Regions from separate parts of the Microbacterium suwonense genome, predicted to be linked through region 2. Evidence: riboswitches for the same ligand, from Rfam matches in the RefSeq annotation. Region 2 holds a riboswitch; the other holds the start of a gene.
What was found. Region 2 has a riboswitch for ZMP and ZTP ahead of QUE33_RS16215 (hypothetical protein). Riboswitches for the same ligand answer to the same signal wherever they lie in the genome.
Positions count from the first base shown of each region.

Region 1 (4,692 bases), 660 kb from region 2:
GCAGGTGTCGTCGGCGTTGAGCTCGTCGATCACCGCCTCGACCTCGGCCTGGGTGGCATCGGCCGGCAGTTCGCGCTGGATCGAGTTCATTCCGATCGCCTCGGACTGGCGATGCTTCATCCCCACGTACAGCTGAGACGCGGGGTCGGCGCCGACCAGCACGGTGGCGATGCCGGGCACCACACCGCGCTCGCGCAGCGCCGCGACCCGCTCGGCGAGCTCACTCTTGATCGCCGCAGCCGCGGCCTTGCCGTCGAGGATCTTCGCGGTCATGTCCCGCTCCTTCCGTACAGCCCGTCTATTTGTGCCGAACGCCGCGAATACGGCCCAGAATCGCCACGAAAGGCACAAATAGACGGGTAGTGGTGGTGGGCTACTGCTGCAGGCCGGGGTACAGCGGGAACGCCTCGGCGAGCGTGGCCACTCGGGCGCGGAGCGCCTCGACGTCGGCTCCCGGCAGCAGCGCCAGCGCGATGATGTCGGCGACCTCGGTGAACTCGGCGTCGCCGAAACCGCGGGTGGCCAGCGCCGGGGTCCCGATCCGCAGCCCCGAGGTCACCATCGGCGGACGCGGGTCGTTCGGAACGGCGTTGCGGTTCACGGTGATGTGGATCTCGTGCAGCAGATCCTCGGCCTGCTTGCCGTCGATCTCGGCGTTGCGCAGGTCGACGAGAACCAGGTGCACGTCGGTGCCGCCCGAACGGACGCTGATGCCGGCATCCTTCACGTCCTGCTGCGAGAGCCGCTCGGCGATCAGCGCGGCGCCCGAGATCACCCGCTGCTGACGCTCGGCGAACTCCGGAGTTGCGGCGAGCTTGAACGCGGTCGCCTTCGCCGCGATCACATGCATGAGCGGGCCGCCCTGCTGGCCCGGGAACACGGCCGAGTTGATCTTCTTGGCGATGTCGGCATCGTTGGTGAGGATGAAGCCCGAGCGCGGGCCGCCGATGGTCTTGTGCACGGTCGACGAGACGACGTGCGCGTGCGGCACCGGGTTCGGGTGCAGGCCTGCGGCGACGAGACCGGCGAAGTGCGCCATGTCGACCCACAGCAGCGCGCCGACCTCATCGGCGATCTCGCGGAACTTCGCGAAGTCGAGCTGACGGGGGTACGCCGACCATCCGGCGATGATCACCTTCGGCTTGTGCTCGATGGCGAGTGCGCGCACCTCGTCCATGTCGATCGTCGAGGTCTCGGGGTTCACACCGTAGGCGACGATGTTGTACAGCCGCCCCGAGAAGTTGATCTTCATGCCGTGCGTGAGGTGGCCGCCCTGGTCGAGCGAGAGGCCCAGGAGCGTGTCGCCGGGGCGGGCGATGGCATGCAGCACGGCAGCGTTCGCGCTGGCGCCGGAGTGCGGCTGCACGTTGGCGAACTCGGATCCGAACAGGCTCTTCGCCCGCTCGATGGCCAGCGACTCGGCCACGTCGACCTCTTCGCAGCCGCCGTAGTAGCGGCGGCCGGGGTAGCCCTCGGCGTACTTGTTGGTCAGCACCGAGCCCTGCGACTGCAGCACCGAGACGGGCACGAAGTTCTCGGATGCGATCATCTCGAGGTACGTGCGCTGGCGGTTCAGCTCGCGCTCGAGCACCTCGGCGATCTCGGGGTCGACCTCGGCGAGCGGGGCGTCGAAGTAACGGTCGGTCATGGCGGTCTCCTGTTCACACGGGATTGGGGTGTGTTCCTCATCGGCCCAGGCGCGCGGTCGATTGCAAAGAGGCCGCTCCCCGGTGGTGCCCCACCCAGACGCCAGTCGCGACGTGGAAAAGCTTAGCGGATGCCGGTGCCGCACGCCCAGCATCATGACCGGCATCCGGTGCCCGGCGCGATAGATTCGGTGCATGGCGCATGCGATGACCCTGACGACGGACTTCCACGGCTCGCGGGTGATCCACTCCGCGCGGATCGTCGACGGTGACGGCTCCGTCACCGAGAACGGCTGGGTGCGGTTCGAAGAGGGCATCGTGGTCGCCCGCGGCACGGGATCCGACTGGACGGATGCCGCTGACGTGGTCGATGCGGCATCCGTCGTCGGCGGCGACGCCGTGCTCACGCCCGGTTTCATCGACATCCACGGCCACGGCGGTGCCGGCGCGGCGTACGACGACGGCGCGGATGCCATCCGCATCGGCCGCGAGATGCACCGCTCGCACGGCACGACGCGCGCCGTGATCTCGCTGGTCACGGCGACGATCGACCAGCTCGCCGCTCAGGTGGCGACCATCGCGGATCTCACTGAGACGGATGCCGAGATCCTCGGCAGCCACCTGGAGGGCCCGTTCCTCGACCCCGGCCACCACGGTGCGCACGAGCCGTCGCTGCTGCGCACCCCCGACCCGGACGCCATCGCGCGGCTGCTGGCTGCGGGGCGCGGGACGGTGAGACAGGTCACCCTCGCCCCGGAGCTGCCCGGGGGCTCGATGCGGTGCGCCAGATCGTGGCATCCGGCGCCGCCGTCGCCGTCGGACATACGAACGCGGATGCCGAGATCGCCCGCGCCGCGTTCGAAGCCGGTGCATCGATCCTCACGCACGCCTTCAATGCGATGAACGGGATCCACCACCGGGCACCGGGGCCGGTGCTGATCGCGGCGGCCGACCACCGCGTGGTACTGGAGGGCATCGCCGACAACATCCACCTCGATCCGCACGTGATCAAGCTGCTCTTCGACGCGGCGCCGCGTCGAGTGGCGCTGATCACGGATGCCATGGCCGCGGCCGGCAGCGCCGACGGGCACTACGACCTGGGAGCGGTGAAGGTGACGGTGACGGATGGCGTCGCGCGCGCCGACGACACTGGTTCGATCGCGGGTTCCACCCTCACGCAGGATGTCGCTCTGCGGCGTGCCGTCGACGCGGGTGTCGAGCTCGGCGAGGCTGTGCGTGCGTTGACGGCGACGCCGGCGAAGGCCGTGGGGTTCGGCGAGTCACTGGGCTCACTGAGGCGCGGCTTCGTGGCGGATGCCGTGCTGCTGGATGGAGATCTCGCGGTTCGCGGTCTGTGGATCGGGGCGGCGCCGACGCGCTGATCACCGCGGCGCAGACGCTGCCGAAGATGATGAGTGAGGCCGCCGCTGTCCCCACAGCGGCGGCCTCACCTCCCCTGAGCCGACCGGATCGGAAGCTCCTCCCCGAGGTCTCCGATCCCGTTCTGCTTCGATGCGATACCCCCGGCATCGATCCCCTCCGCAACCGGCCCCTCGCCAGTCGCTTCGGACGTGCTCTACGAGAAGAGACGGCCGACCCCTCGATTCATTACGCCGGTGCGAGGAACTTTTTCGCGTAGATCCTGAGAGCGCTCTCGATCGGTTCTCCACAGGGCTGGCCTCCGCCGGGATTTCGAGCGAGAATGGAAAAGACGCGTGATGAAGTGACCATTCACGCGTCTCTTCTTTGAGAAGCATGTCCGCCACACGAGCGCGGAACATCCGGCAGGAGTACAGGGACGACGTGAACGACCGCAGTGCCGAGGAATCAGCATCCGCTGACTCCGACCTCGTGCTGCGCACCCGATCGGGTGACGCGGAGGCGTTCGGCGAACTCTGGCGACGTCACTACCGCTCCGGGATGACGGTCGCGCGGTCGATCACCTCATCGATCGACCCCGATGACCTCGTGCAGGAGGCCTACGCGCGCATCTATCAGGCGATCCTCAAGGGCGGTGGGCCCAACGGCTCCTTCCGCGCCTATCTGTTCACCAGCATCCGCAACACCGCCGCGGCCTGGGGCCGCGCGCGCCGCGAGACCGCCATCGACGAGCTCGAGACGGTCGCCGACCCATCGAGCACCGACGCCGCAGCCGACGAGGAGCTCGATCGCGGGCTGACCGCACAGGCCTTCCGCTCGCTGCCCTCCCGCTGGCAGGAGGTGCTGTGGTACTCCGAGATCGAGGGGATGAAGCCGGCGGCGATCGGCTCGCTGCTGGGAATGAGCGCCGGCGCGGTCTCGCAGCTGACCTTCCGCGCCCGCGAAGGTCTGCGCGAAGCATGGATCCAGGCCCACCTGCGCAGCGTGGACGACGAGTCCGAGTGCAGGTGGACGATCGAGCACCTCGGCGCGTATGCGCGCGGCAACCTCGGTGTGCGTGCACAGCAACGCGCTGACCAGCACTTGCAGGATTGCGCTCGCTGCATGATCGTCGCAGCCGAGGCCAAGGACGTCTCCAGCCGGCTCGCACTCGTGCTGCTGCCTCTCGTGCTGGGCGTCAGCGGCGCATCGGCCTACCTGGCGACTCTGCAGGGCGGCGGAACGCCGATCGTCGCGCTTGCCGCCATGCCCTCGAGCGTCGTCGAAGGGGCCGTCGTCGCCGGTTCCGGGGGCGTCGCGGCCACTGGTTCAGGAGGCACGACGGGTTCGGCCGGGTCGGGTGCGGCCGGTTCCGCCGCTGCCGGATCCACGGCATCCGGTGGTGCGACTGCCGTCAGCAGTGCCGGCGTCATCTCCGGCATCGGGGCACTGGTGGGTGCGGGGTCGGCTGCACTCGTCGTCGCCGGCGTCGTCGCGGCCGCAGCCGTCGTTCCAGGGATGCTGACCGGATCGCCGGCGACCTCGCAGCCGAGCGCCTCGGATTCCGAGCCGTCGTCGATCTCCTCCGAGGTGGTTCCGGATGCGACGATGTCGATCGATGATCCCAAGGTGATCGAGATCGACGAGCAGAGGACGCCGAGAGTCGATCCGGATCCGCGCGCAGATG
Region 1 is NZ_AP027728.1:1,581,679-1,586,370, forward strand. Features, by position in the region: gene QUE33_RS07950 (bifunctional methylenetetrahydrofolate dehydrogenase/methenyltetrahydrofolate cyclohydrolase) at 1-273, opposite strand, end outside; gene glyA (serine hydroxymethyltransferase) at 374-1,648, opposite strand; ZMP/ZTP riboswitch at 1,685-1,767, opposite strand; partial or broken gene nagA (N-acetylglucosamine-6-phosphate deacetylase) at 1,854-3,028, shown strand; gene QUE33_RS07965 (sigma-70 family RNA polymerase sigma factor) at 3,402-4,692, shown strand, end outside.
Region 1: another riboswitch for ZMP and ZTP. It lies ahead of glyA (serine hydroxymethyltransferase); the one in region 2 lies ahead of QUE33_RS16215 (hypothetical protein).

Region 2 (4,692 bases):
AGATGAACACCATCGCGGCGCCGACGAACATGCCCGCCAGTGCGCCCCAGTTGGTCAGCCGGCGCCAGAACAGGCTGAGCAGGATGATCGGCCCGAACGCCGCGCCGAAGCCCGCCCAGGCGAACGACACCAGTTCGAGGATCGTGTCGTTCGGCGTGACGGCCAGCAGGATGGCGATCACCGCGACCGTCAGGACCGCCAGCCGCCCCATCAGCACCAGCTGCTTCGCGGGCGGCGGCGTCTTGCGGACCACCTTGTAGAGGTCCTCGATCAGCGCAGAAGAGCTGACGATCAGCTGGCTGGAGATCGTGCTCATGATCGCCGCGAGTACGGCGGCCAGCACGAGACCGGCGACGAAGGGATGCAGCAGCGTCTTCGACATGATCAGCACGACCGTCTCGGGGTCGGCCAGGTCGATGCCGTTGGCGGCCATGTAGGCGATGCCGATCAGACCCGAGATGATCGCGCCGAACATCGACAGCACCATCCAGGAGATGCCGATGCGGCGAGCGCTCTTTGCCTCCTGCGGTGACCGCAGCGCCATGAACCGCACGATGATGTGCGGCTGGCCGAAGTAGCCGAGGCCCCACGCGAGAGCCGAGACGATCGCGAGGATCGTGCCGCCGGTGACGGCCCCTGCGCCGAAGAACGACAGGTGACCGGCAGAGGCGTTCTCCGCGATCAGAGTGCCCGTCTCGTCGAGGCCTCCCACCGCGATGAGCGCGGCGATCGGGATCACGATCAGCGCGATGACCATCATCAGTCCCTGCACGACGTCGGTGAACGAGGCGCCCAGGAAGCCGCCGAACAAGGTGTACAGCAGGGTGATGCCACCGATCAGCAGCATCCCGGTGACGTAGTCGCCGTTGAAGGAGCTGACGAAGAACTTGCCACCCGCGACCATGCCCGCCGAGATGTACAGCGTGAAGAACACCAGGATGACCACGCCGGAGAGGATGCGCAGCAGTCGGGATGTGTCGCGCAGCCGGTTCTCGAAGAAGCTCGGCACGGTGATCGAGTTGCGCGAGACCTCGGTGTACGCCCGCAGCCGCGGTGCGACCAGCAGCCAGTTCAGGTAAGCGCCGATCGTCAGGCCGATCGCGATCCATGCCTCGATGAGTCCGGTGAGGTAGATGGCGCCTGGCAGCCCCATCACCAGCCAACCCGACATGTCTGACGCGCCCGCGCTGAGCGCGGCGACCCACGGTGGCAGATTGCGCCCGCCGAGCATGTAGTCCTCGTGATCGGATGTGCGTCTGAACGCGATATAGCCGATGAGGAGCATCGCTGCGAAATAGATGCCGAGTGCGATGTAGATGAAGATCTGGTCAGACATCGTCGTCCTCTCCTGCGGCGGAGGTCGCCACTCAATGCCTCCGACCCTGCCATATTCCCCGGGGTGCGCACCAGAGTGGCGTGCGGATACGCTGTGATCGTGTCGCCGACGACCCCTTCCGAGGTGCTCGCCGAACTCGCCGAGCTCGAGGACCCGAAGGCGCGCGCGGTGAACGAGCGCCATGGCGACGCGCACGGCGTGAACCTGACGAAGCTGCGGGCTCTGGCGAAGGAACTCGGGATGTCGACGGAGCTGGCCCGCGAGCTGTGGGCGACGGACGATGTGGCCGGACAGCTGGTCGCGCTGCTGATCGCGCGACCTCGCGAGCTGAGCGCCGACGAGATCGACCGGATGCTGCGAAGCACCCGCAGCGCGAAGGCGCACGACTGGCTGGTGAACTACATCGCGAAGAAGTCGCCGCTGGCCGAGGAGCTGCGGCTGCGCTGGTTCGATGACGCGGATGCCGTGGCCCGCGCCGCCGGATGGTCGCTGACCACCGTACGGGTGGTGAAGCGCCCCGCGGGACTCGACCTCGACGCGCTGCTGGATCGCATCGAACGCGAGCTGCGCGATGCGCCGTCCCGCGAGCAGTGGGCGATGAACGAGACGCTCGCGAACATCGGCATCCATCACCCCACGCTGCGCGAGCGCGCCGTCGCCATCGGCGAGCGCCTGCAGGTTCTGGCCGACTACCCGACCCCGCCGAACTGCACCTCGCCGTTCGCACCCGCCTGGATCGCCGAGATGGTGCGCCGGCAGGCTTGAGTGCTCCTCGCTTCATGTGACCCGGATGGTCGCCTCACCGTGGGCAAGGCGACCATCTGAGCCACATGAAAGGCCCGCGGGCAACTCAGTGGTGGAAGAGGCGCAGTCCCGTCGTGACCAGGGTGATGCCGTGCTCGGCGGCAGCAGCGGCCACCTCGTCGGAGCGCGTCGAACCGCCCGGCTCGATGATGGTGCCGACGCCGAACTCGGCGGCGTGGTCGACGTTGTCGCGGAACGGCAGGAAGCCGTCGGAGATCAGGGTGACGTCGTCGAGGCGCTCGCTCCACTCCTCGCGCCACGCGCTCTCGCCGTAGCGGACGGATGCCTTGTCGCCGAACAGCCCGGCGAACTCGGTGCGCTGGGTGCGGGTCATCTCCGCCCCGGCGAAGCGGATCTGCCAGTTCAGCCGGTCCTGCCGCCGCATCCCGTCGACCATCGGCAGCTCGCGGACGAACGGATGCCGACGCAGCCACCACACGCGGGCCTTGTCGCCTGCGAGGCGTACGCAGTCGACGCGGTTCTGCTGCCCCGCCCCGATCCCGACCGCGGCGCCGTCGCGCACGAGTACGACCGAGTTCGACTGCGTGTAGCGCGCCGTCGCCATTCCGAGCTGCGCATCCCGGCGGTGCGCGCGGTCGAGGATTTCTCCGGCAGCGCCGCGGCAAGATCGGCGGCATCCCGGTCCTGCTCGATCACGGCACCCAGCACCTCACGACGCTCCCGCGCCGGCGGATGCCAGTCCAGACCCGCCTCGAAGATCAGGAAGCGGCCGGACTTCTTCGCCCGCAGCGTCTCGACCACGCCCTCTTCGAATCCCGGCGCGATGACGGCGTCGCAGATCACGGTGCGCAGGAAGTCTGCCGTCTCGGCATCCACTGGTCGCGACAGCGCGACCACGTCGCCGAAGGAGGACTTCGGGTCAGCATCGCGGGCGCGCACGTAGGCGGAGATCGGGCTGTCGGTGCCGACTCCGTGCACCCGCCAGGTCTCGGCGGCCACCTCATCGATCGGCCCGGCAAGCGCGGCGCCGGCAGGCGAGACGTGCTTGAACGATGCCGCTGCGGGCAGGCCGCTGGCCTCGTCGGCCTCTCGCACGAGTGCGAAGGCGTTCAGCGCGTCGAGATAGTTGATCAGCGAGGGCTCTCCGCCGATCACGGCGGGGCCTCCTCGACCGAGGCGGACTGGTGCGGATTCATCCCGTAGCGCACGGGCACTCCCATCTGTGATGGGCACCCAGGCGGTCGATGCCGTAGTTCTGCTCCCCGCCGGTCATCCAGCTTCGCCAGTCGCATGACCAGGATACCCGCGCTTCCATCCGCAAGCCTCCCGCGCAGATGGAAAACGTCGGCGCAACGGGCCGGGAACCAGCGCTTTCCATCTTCACGCGGGCGAGCTGCCGCGTCAGCGCAGGGGCGAGCGGCGGGCGGAGGGCCGGGAGACGTCGGGGACGAGAATGCCGAGCAGCTGCACGAGCGTGGTCAGCCACAGCAGCACGAGGCCGACGACCACGGCCTCCAGCGCGGCGACCGAGAGCACGTGCAGCCCGAAGGCCAGCACGACCGCGATCACGATGAGCAGCACCAGCACGATCGTGAGAGTGCGCAGCATCCGCAGCTCCCCCATCAGAACCGTGACGATGATGACCGCCGCGAGCAGCAGCGCGAGCGTCGCGAATGCGGCGATCGCATGCGGACCCGGCACCCGGTCGATCGGCAGCAGGCCGACCGCAGCCAATGCGAGACCCGCGCAGGCCCACGTGATGACGACCGCTGCGATCCCCCGCAGGGCGGCATCGCCCAGCATCCGGTGCAGGTCGCGGCCGAGGTATGAGCCGGTGGTCGCGATCAGCAGGCCCGCGATGACCAGGGTGCCGTTGAACGCCCAGCCGCCCGATCCGATGCCGAGTTCCGAGAAGCTGCGCTCCCACCAGACGCTGTCCGTCGCGGTGAGCATCGCGAACAGGGTGCCGATGATGAGGAAGGCGAACAGCAGCGAGGCGAGATCGCGGGTGCTGAGACGGATGCCGGCGCCGAACGCCATCCTGCCGCCGAGCGCGGATGCGACGGCCGTGAACACTCCGCCGCCGATGGCAGGCAGTTCGAGCCCCTGCAGACCTGCGGCCAGCACTTCGCCCGCGAGCAGCACGCCCAGGCCGGTCACTCCGGCGAGCGCGGCTGTGACCGCCACTGCGCTGACGTCCGAGACGACGGCCTGCCAGCGCGGCATCGCCGAGGTCTCGCCCGGCCGATGCATCCGCGTGCTGACGACGAATGCCGCCGCGGCGATCAGCCCCGCCACCAGGGCGACCGGGATGATGACGGATCCGTCGCCGCTGAACGGGCGGGAGCCGCCCCACAGCACGGCCGTGCCCGCGAGCAGGCCGAGCACGAAGCAGGCGGCAGTGGCCCACAGCATCCGCCGCTGCTCGCGCAGCATCCGCTCGACATCCATGCCTTCATCGAACCACTCCGCGCGGACTTGCGAGTCCACGGATGTCGGATGAAACGACGGATGTCGGCGCAGAACGCCAATATCCGCCGACATCCGGATTCTGAGCCGACATTCGTAGCCACTCGCCCTGCCGCGACTAC
Region 2 is NZ_AP027728.1:2,244,248-2,248,939, forward strand. Features, by position in the region: gene putP (sodium/proline symporter PutP) at 1-1,336, opposite strand, end outside; gene QUE33_RS11185 (DNA alkylation repair protein) at 1,436-2,101, shown strand; gene QUE33_RS11190 (hypothetical protein) at 2,187-2,525, opposite strand; partial or broken gene QUE33_RS16210 (hypothetical protein) at 2,646-2,705, opposite strand; partial or broken gene QUE33_RS16215 (hypothetical protein) at 2,816-3,334, opposite strand; ZMP/ZTP riboswitch at 3,326-3,401, opposite strand; gene QUE33_RS11200 (DUF998 domain-containing protein) at 3,503-4,591, opposite strand.